DNA from 4 places in the Duganella sp. GW821-FHT07F09 genome. Region 2 is predicted to be linked to each of the others. Evidence: predicted binding sites of a transcription regulator. Region 2 holds the regulator's gene; each other region holds the start of a gene.
The links. Region 2 encodes LexA, which represses DNA repair genes until DNA is damaged. Its sites were predicted from a motif close to ACTGTATNNNNATACAGT; they were not measured.

Region 1 (2,202 bases), on a different contig from region 2:
ACGGATTTGCCGCAGCCGCCGCAGATCGATCAGCCGCTGGGCGTTGCGCAAGCCGATGCCGGGGATGCGCGCGATCATATGCGGCTCCGCGCGGTTCAGGTCCATCGGAAAATGCTCGCGGTGCTCCAGCGCCCACGCCAGCTTGGGATCGATGTCGAGCGCCAGGTTGCCGGTCGCCGGCAACAGCTCCTTGACCTGAAAGCCGTAACTGCGCAGCAGGAAATCAGCCTGGTACAGACGATGCTCGCGCAGCATCGGCGGCGGCGCCAAAGGCACGCTTTTCGGGCTCTGCGGAATCGGGCTGAAGGCCGAGTAGTACACGCGTTTGAGTTTGTAACTGCCGTACAGCGTCTCCGCCGTCGTCAGTATCTGCTGGTCGTCGCTGGCGTCGGCACCGACGATCATCTGCGTGCTTTGCCCGGCCGGCGCGAAGCGCGGCGACTTGGGCTCCTCGGCCTTTTCATCGAGCTTGCGGCGGATGGAACCCATCGCCAGCTTGATCGTGTGAACACTTTTTTCGGGCGCCAGCTTCTGCACGCTGTCCTGCGTCGGCAGCTCGATATTGACGCTCAGGCGGTCCGCATAGCGGCCGGCCGCCGCGATCAGCGCCGGATCGGCGTCGGGAATGGTCTTCAGATGAATATAGCCACGGAACTGGTGCACCTCGCGCAACTCGCGCGCCACCTGCACCAGCTGCTCCATCGTGTAATCGGCCGACTGGATGATGCCGGAACTGAGAAACAGCCCGTCGATGTAATTGCGGAGATAGAAATCGGTGGTCAACTTGACCACTTCGGCCACCGTGAAGCGGGCGCGCGGCACGTTCGACGTGCGGCGGTTGACGCAGTACTGGCAATCGTACAGGCAGTAATTGGTCAGCAGGATCTTCAGCAGGGAAACACAACGCCCATCCGGCGTATAGCTATGGCAGATGCCCATGCCGGTGGTCGCGCCGAAACCATCCTTGCCAATCGAATTGCGCTTCGGCGCGCCGCTGCTGGCGCAGGAGGCGTCGTACTTTGCCGCGTCGGCCAGGATCTCCAGCTTGTCCGTCAACTCCATGCTTGCCTCGATGTTCTGATACTGTATAAAAACACAGTATAACAATCTTTTGGTAAGCCACGGCGGATTATTGACGATCACAACGGCATTCGGCCACACTCCTCAATGAATACCGGGTCAACTACGGTGCAACGACCGCCGCATGCCTGGCATGATCGATACGCATCCCTGCCCGCATCAGGCAGGTCATGGTTTTACCTTTGAATGATCCGAATGATGCGCAAAAAACTCCGTTTTACATCACTGTCGCTGCTGCTGTCGCTGCCGATCGCCCACTCGCAGGCGCAACGGATTTACGATAGCCTCGCCGCCAAGCCGGACGGCCTGATTCACTTTAACAGCGCCACGCCGGCCAACCGCTATCAACTGGCGCATCGCACCTATCCGCCGACACCAACGGTGATATGGGGGACGCTATCGCTGCCTGCAAGTAAAGCGCCCTACCCGGCCATGGTGATCGCCCACGGCTCGGCCGGCGTGCAGAAAAAGGACGGGCAGCGGTGGGTGCCGCTGCTAAACAGCATGGGCATCGCCACGTTTCAAGTCGACTCCTTCAAACCGCGCAATATCGACCGCACCGACGAGGACCAGTCGCAGCTGGACCAGTCGGCCAATGACGCCGACGCGCTGGCGGCGCTTAAACTATTGGCCACCGATCCGCGCATCGATCCCAAGCGCATCGGCGTGATGGGTTTTTCACGCGGCGGGATCGTCGCGCTGGAAACAGCGGTGAACCGCTTTCGCGAAGGCGTCATCGACGGCGATTTACGCTTCGCCGCGCACATCGCGTTTTATCCCGGCTGTGGATTACGCTACTGGCGCACGCCTTCGCCAATGACCGGCGCGCCCATCATGATGGCGTTGGGGGAGAAGGATGACTATGTGCCGGCCAAGCCCTGCCTTGACTACGCCCAGACGATGCAACAGGCGGGCCAGGAGGTGGAGGTACACGTCTACAAGAACGCGTACCACGACTTCGACAACACCGTGCAATACCTCAAGCACAGCGACCGGACCGAGACGGGCAAGCATTGCGCCGAACGCGAAATCGACCCGGTCAGTTGGCAATACAAGTTCGTCGACAGTGGCGAGACCTTCCGCGACTACAAGGCCTTCGCGGCAAAACTAGGCAATTGCGTC
Region 2 (2,202 bases):
TTTGCTGAGCGAGCTGGCGCGCGTCGGCGAGATCGGCCTCGACGACCCCGCAGCGCGCTATTTGCCCGTCACATTGCCCGCCGTCGGCGAGCGCCAGATCACGCTGGCGGATTTGTCGTCGCAGCTGTCCGGCATTCCGAGCATCCCGTCCAATTTGGCGCCCAAGGATGACAACAACCCGTTCGCCGATTACACCGTGCCGCAGCTGTACGCGTTTGTCTCCGGCTTCACGCCGGCGCGTCCGGCCGGCGAGAAGTATGAGTATTCCAACGCGGGCGTCGGCTTGTTGGGACATATTCTGACGCTGCGCGTGAAGACGGACTATGAAACGCTGGTGCGCCAGCGCATCACCGGCCCGCTGGGCATGACCAGTACTGCCGTGACCTTGACGCCGGCGATGCGCCGGCATCTGGCGGTCGGCTACGAGATGCCGGGCATGCCGGCTGCCAACTGGGACATGCCGGTGCTGGCGGGGATGGGCGCGCTGCGCTCGTCGACGGCCGACATGCTGAAGTTCGTGGGCGCGAACATGGGGCTGCGTAAGTCGCAGCTATATGATGCGATGCGGACGACGCACCAGGCGCGCCATGCGCTGGAGGGCAAGCCGGGGCAATCGATCGCGCTGGGTTGGCATGTGCTCGAGCAGAACGGCTCGCGCATCGTTTGGCATAACGGCGGCACGGGCGGCTACCGCACGTATATCGGTTTCGACGAGGTCGCGCGGCGCGGCGTGGTGTTGATGTCGAATTCGCACATGGGGTCGGACGACATCGCACGGCGCGCGCTCAACAGCGCGTTCCCGATCATCGTCCCCAAGCCGATGGCGATGTGAAACGGGAAGGCAAGATACTTCTAAAACACGTAGGGCGGATTAGGCGGAACGCCGTAATCGGCCATGCAAGCGTCAACGCGGCGCATACATGGCCGATTACGCTTCGCTAATCCGCCCTACGTGTCTCCACGTTGAACCATCTGCCTGAGGCCCGGCTTAGTGCCAGCTGCGCATCAGGCCGACCGCCAGGCCTTCCAGCGCGAACTCGTCCGCTTCTGGATCGACCTTGATGATCTTGAAGTCCGGATTCTCCGGCAACAGTTCAACCAAGGTGCCGGTCTTGCGGTAGCGCTTGACCGTGACGTCGTTGCCGATCCGCGCGACGACGATCTGGCCGTTCTTGGCGCTGTCGACCTTCTTCACCGCCAGCAGGTCGCCGTCCATGATGCCGGCGTCGCGCATCGACTCGCCGCGCACCTTGAGCAGGTAATCGGGCTTGGACGAAAACATCGCCGGATCGACGCTGTAGCTCGTTTCCAGGTTTTCCTGCGCCAAAATCGGCGAGCCGGCGGCCACGCGGCCGATCAACGGCAACGACATCATCAGCGACACCGGCACCTTAGTCGTGGCCGGTTCGGCGTGCACGCCCAGCAAGCGGATGCCGCGCGAGGTGCCGGCGGCGATCTCGATGGCGCCCTTGCGCGCCAGCGCCTGCAGGTGCTCCTCTGCCGCGTTGGCGGATTTGAAGCCCAGTTCGTTGGCGATCTCGGCGCGCGTCGGCGGGAAGCCGGTGTTTTCGATGGCATCCTTGATCAGATTGAGAATTTGTTCCTGACGTGCGGTGAGCTTGATCATGAGTGCAGTTGGGCCTGTGTATATAGACAGTCTGTATTTTTGTACAGTATGGCCCGCAATGCAAGGAAATTTGTTGTGTTCAACGAAATAAAATGAAAAAAGTTCCTTCAACCCCTGTCATCGTGGCTTCAGCAGCACGCGCGTCGGCGCCGCCGTCAGCGGAATCTTATATCCGCCGCGCTCGGCGACCTGTCCCTGCGGCTTGAATTTTCCGCCCGGACTCTCGACCAGCAGCCTGGCCGCCGGCGTGGTGGCGGTGGCCGGCGCCAGCTCCAGCGTGATGGCGCGGCTTTTCGGATCGTAGGTGGCGGCGTCGATCTTGCCCGCCTCCAGCGTGATCCAGGCGCGCGCCGGCGCCACGAACAGGCGCGTGCGCGCGCTGTCCTTCGGCGTGACCTGGACCACGCCATTATTAGCCACTTTCATGTTGCCGCCGAAGCTGAGCCAGCCGAAGGTCGGGTCCTTCAGCACATAGGTCGCGGTGGCGTAGGCGTGGCCGTAGAAGCCCATGCCGTAGTCGCCGCTGTAGGCGTCCCAGCGCATCATGTCGGGCCAGGCGTGGAAGGCGGCCGACG
Region 3 (2,202 bases), on a different contig from region 2:
CGTCGGTCGATTCGCAATCGGTCAGCTTGCCCGGCAAAACGGCCACGCCCGACGATTTCTTCTTCTCGACTTTTTGCAGGGAGCGCAGACGCGATTGCGCCTGTTTGATGACCAGCTCCGCCAGCTTTTTACCGTAGTCGACATGGTGGTTCAGCCACAATTCCAGCGCCGGCTTGGAGTAGGTCGACACCAGACGCACGGCGTCGCGCGAATTGAGGCGTTCCTTGATCTGGCCCTGGAACTGCGGGTCCAGCACCTTGGCCGACAACACGAACGAGACGCGCGCGAACACGTCCTCCGGCAGCAGCTTGACGCCTTTCGGCAGCAGCGAGTGCATTTCGACGAAGTTCTTCACCGCGCCGTACAAGCCGTCGCGCAGGCCCGATTCGTGGGTGCCGCCGTTCGGCGTCGGAATCAGGTTGACGTAGGATTCGCGCACCACGGCGCCTTGCTCGGTCCACGCCACCACCCAGGCCGCGCCTTCGCCCTCGGCGAAGCCTTCGGCGTCCGGGCCGGCGAACTGCGCGCCCTCGAACAGCGGGATCAGGGTCTCGCCGTCGGTCGATTGGGCCAGCGCCTCGGTCAGATAGCCGCGCAGGCCGTCGTTGTACTGCCAGGTTTGCGATTCGCCGGTTTTGGCGTTGGCCAGCGTGACGGTCACGCCGGGCAGCAGCACCGCCTTGGAGCGCAGCAGGCGCTGAAGTTCGGTCTGCGAGATCGCGGGAGAGTCGAAGTATTTGGCGTCCGGCCACGCGGTGACGCGGGTACCGGACTTTTTGCCGTCGCGCGGGGCGACCACGGAGGACAGCGGCTCGACCACGTCGCCGTGTTCGAATGCCAGCTTGTGCAGGCCGGTGCCATCGGGTTCCTTGCGCCAGACGGTGATCTCCAGGCGCTTGGACAGCGCGTTGGTGACCGACACGCCGACGCCGTGCAGACCGCCCGAGAAGGCGTACGCGCCGCCCGAACCCTTGTCGAACTTACCGCCGGCGTGCAGGCGGGTGAAGACGATTTCCACCGTCGGCACGCCTTCTTCAGGGTGCAGGCCGACCGGGATGCCGCGGCCGTCGTCTTCGACGGTGATGCTGCCGTCGGCGTTTTGCGTGACGATGATGTTCTTGCAATGGCCGCCCAGCGCCTCGTCGGAGGCATTGTCGATCACTTCCTGGATGATGTGCAGCGGATTTTCGGTGCGGGTGTACATGCCCGGACGTTGCTTGACTGGTTCCAGGCCCTTGAGGACCCGGATGGATGATTCGCTGTAGTCGGAAACTGGTTTTTTAGTGGCCATACGTTCAAGCTTGTGATTTTAATACTGGGTTTATGTACAGTTTTATACGTTCGTTTGCGTATTCTATCCTCAACCGGAGGCGATCGAGGCCTAAAACTGGACAAAAAATAGCTGCGGGCCAATTTATACACGATGTTTACAACGGCAGCGTGACTTTTTAGACCGTTTTTACGGGTGTGTGACTAAGCTGTTTTGTCCCACAACCACCTGAAAGAACCGATTTATGAACAGCTTGATGCTCGCCGCAGTCGCCTGCGCCGCCTTCGCGTGCGCCCACGCGTACGCCTGGGAGGACGCTCCCAAGCCGGATAACGAGACCAGTTTCAATGCGGCCGTCGTCTCGGACTACCGCTACCGGGGGATCTCGCAGAGCCGCCTCAAGCCCGCGCTGCAGGGCGGCTTCGATTATGTCAACAACCCGACCGGTATGTATGCCGGCGTCTGGATGTCGACCATCAAATGGACCGAGGACGCGGGCGGGGACGGCGCCGTCGAAGTGGATATCTATGCGGGCAAGCGCGGGCAGGTCGGCGAGGCCGTATCGTACGATGTTGGCGTGCTAACCTACGCTTACCCGTCCAACGACCTGAAAAACCTGCGCGGCTTCGCCAACGCCGACACCACCGAGATTTATGGGCAGCTGGGTTTTGGACCTGCCTATATTAAGTACTCGCACGCGGTGACGAACTTGTTTGGCTTTGTCGACAGCAAAAACAGCGGTTACGTGGATATCGGCGCGAATCTCGATGCGGGCGATGGCTACACCGTCAATCTGCACGCCGGCCACCAAAAGGTGAAGAACAACGACGCCTCGAGCTACACCGACTGGAAGGTCGGCGCCACCAGAGACTTCGGCGCGGTGACCGGCGCGCTCGCGGTGATCGGCACCAACGCCGACAAGACGGCCTACG
Region 4 (2,202 bases), 310 kb from region 2:
CCAGTTTCGGCAGGCGCACGTTCGATGCGCGCCAGCCGCGATGGCTCAACGCGCCGCGGAACGGCGCCTTGCCGACGACGTTGCCGGTCAGGCGCACGGCGCTGGCGTCGAAGCCTTCCTCCAGCACCACGCGGCTGCCTTCGGCCTCGCTGCGAATGGCCTCGATGGTGAAGTGCTCGCGCAGCACCTTGCCGCAGCCTTCGTGCACCACGCGCGCGGCGGCGCCGATGTCGGCGTCCGAATAGGCGCTCAGGTTTTCCTGGGTGAAGTCGATCAGGCGCGCCTCGCGCTGGAACAGGCCAAGCAGCTGGAGCGCGGCATCCGGCGTGGCGACGCGCAGCGTGACCGGGGCCGGAGCCGGAACGGGCGCCGGTGCGGGGGCTGGCGCCGGAGCGGCAACCGGCGCGGCGGAAGGCTGCGGTTCGCCGGCGGCGATGCGCGCCAGGCGCGCGGCGTATTCGGCATCGGACAGCGCGCGGAAGAAGGCGCCGATGGCGATCGATATCCGGCTAAAAAAAGACGGCAACGGTTGAGTCGAATTGTTCATGTTTAGCTCGCGTAGAGTGAGCCGGGCCGCTGCCTGGGGCGGCAGCCTGGCGGAATGTGGGGTGGGGGCGCGCGGGGCGCGGGGAAAGTCTTTCCCCCGGAAGCCCCGCATGATACCAGTTCGGACGCGGGCGCCAAAGGCGCGCAGGCCGCACCTTTGATTTTTCGCTTGATATGGCCATTTGGAGCGCTTAGAATACTGGATATATATACAGTATTGGCGCAGCGCCGGCGATCCCCGCCGGTGCCCGAGCCCAGGTATCGAGCCCACGTATCATGAACCACGACGAAAACAACCAAGAGCACGTGATGCTGCCGCCGCCTTCGCTGAAGGCGCAAAAAGGCCGTGGCGCGGTATCGAACCTGCAAGGGCGCTTCGAGGTCAACGCGCGGGAGGCCTACGACGACGGCTGGGAGCGCGAGGAAGAGGAGGCGTCGCCGTGGAAAACCCAGGTCACCGACGAGTACTGTAAATCGATCCTGAGCCGCAACGCCTCGCCGGACCTGCCGTTCAGTGTTTCGTTGAACCCGTATCGCGGCTGCGAGCATGGCTGTATCTATTGCTTCGCCCGTCCCACGCACAGCTATCTCGGCCTGTCGCCGGGCATGGACTTCGAGAGCAAGATTTTCGCCAAGGTCAACGCGCCGGAAATGCTGCGGCGCGAGCTGGCCAAGACCGGCTACGAGCCCGAGTCGATCGCGCTCGGCGTCAACACGGACGCCTACCAGCCCTGCGAGCGCGAGCGCAAACTCACGCGCCGCGTGCTGGAAGTGCTGCAGGAATGCCAGCACCCGGTCGGCCTGATCACCAAATCGTCGTTGATCGAGCGGGATATCGACATCCTCTCGGCGATGGCCGCCAAGCGGCAAGCCGGCGTCGCCATCACGCTCACGACCTTGGACCCGGCCATCTCGCGCACGCTGGAACCGCGCGCGGCGGCCCCGGCGAGGCGCCTGCGCACGATCCGCGCCCTCACCGACGCCGGCATTCCGGTGGCCGTCAGCGTCGCGCCCATCATTCCGTTCGTCACCGAGCCGGATATCGAGCGCTTGCTGGAGGCGGTCAAGGAAGCCGGCGCCGTCACCGCCCACTACACGGTGTTGCGGTTACCTTGGGAGGTGGCGCCGCTGTTCCAGCAATGGCTGCAGGCGCACTTCCCGGAGCGGGCGCAGCGCGTGATGAACCGCGTGCGTGAAATGCGCGGCGGCAAGGACTACGACAGCACGTTCGGCTCCCGCATGAAAGGCGAGGGCGTGTGGGCGGAATTGATACGGCAACGCTTCAAGATCGCCACCGAGCGTCTCGGACTATCGGGCAAGGGCAGCCGCTTCCATAGCATGGACGCGTCGCAGTTTACCCGTCCGCTGGTGGTGCCGCCGCTGGGCGCGCGCGCGCGGCCGGCCGACGCAGGGCAGCTGGATTTATTCTGACGGAACCGTTGAGGGAGGGGTGTTCAACGCGGCCAGATGCCGTTCGATCTCGAAGACGTGCTGGTCGTGGCGGCCCAGTTCGCGCAGGGCGCGCGCCAAATGATTGAGGTAGTCGCTGTTCGGGCCGCTTGGGCCGATGGAGCGGGCGATGTGGCGCGCGATTTCCTGCTCCGACGCCTCCCCGAGGAAGGCGGTGTTGTCCGGCGTGGCGATATAGACCAGGCC

Region 1: a site for LexA is predicted at 1,083-1,100, ahead of AC07P1_RS29010 (putative DNA modification/repair radical SAM protein). Genes of this name have one in related genera too.
Region 3: a site for LexA is predicted at 1,315-1,332, ahead of AC07P1_RS28275 (DNA topoisomerase IV subunit B). Genes of this name have one in related genera too.
Region 4: a site for LexA is predicted at 745-762, ahead of AC07P1_RS01490 (PA0069 family radical SAM protein). Genes of this name have one in related genera too.

What each region holds. Positions count from the first base shown of each region.
Region 1 is NZ_JBWKQJ010000014.1:4,468-6,669, reverse strand. Features, by position in the region: gene AC07P1_RS29010 (putative DNA modification/repair radical SAM protein) at 1-1,062, opposite strand, end outside; gene AC07P1_RS29005 (dienelactone hydrolase family protein) at 1,279-2,202, shown strand, end outside.
Region 2 is NZ_JBWKQJ010000001.1:632,715-634,916, reverse strand. Features, by position in the region: gene AC07P1_RS02910 (serine hydrolase domain-containing protein) at 1-832, shown strand, start outside; gene lexA (transcriptional repressor LexA) at 989-1,627, opposite strand; gene AC07P1_RS02900 (DUF5695 domain-containing protein) at 1,745-2,202, opposite strand, start outside.
Region 3 is NZ_JBWKQJ010000013.1:19,942-22,143, reverse strand. Features, by position in the region: gene AC07P1_RS28275 (DNA topoisomerase IV subunit B) at 1-1,291, opposite strand, end outside; gene AC07P1_RS28270 (TorF family putative porin) at 1,515-2,202, shown strand, end outside.
Region 4 is NZ_JBWKQJ010000001.1:320,914-323,115, reverse strand. Features, by position in the region: gene AC07P1_RS01495 (DUF2760 domain-containing protein) at 1-547, opposite strand, end outside; gene AC07P1_RS01490 (PA0069 family radical SAM protein) at 823-1,977, shown strand; gene AC07P1_RS01485 (gamma-glutamylcyclotransferase) at 1,969-2,202, opposite strand, start outside.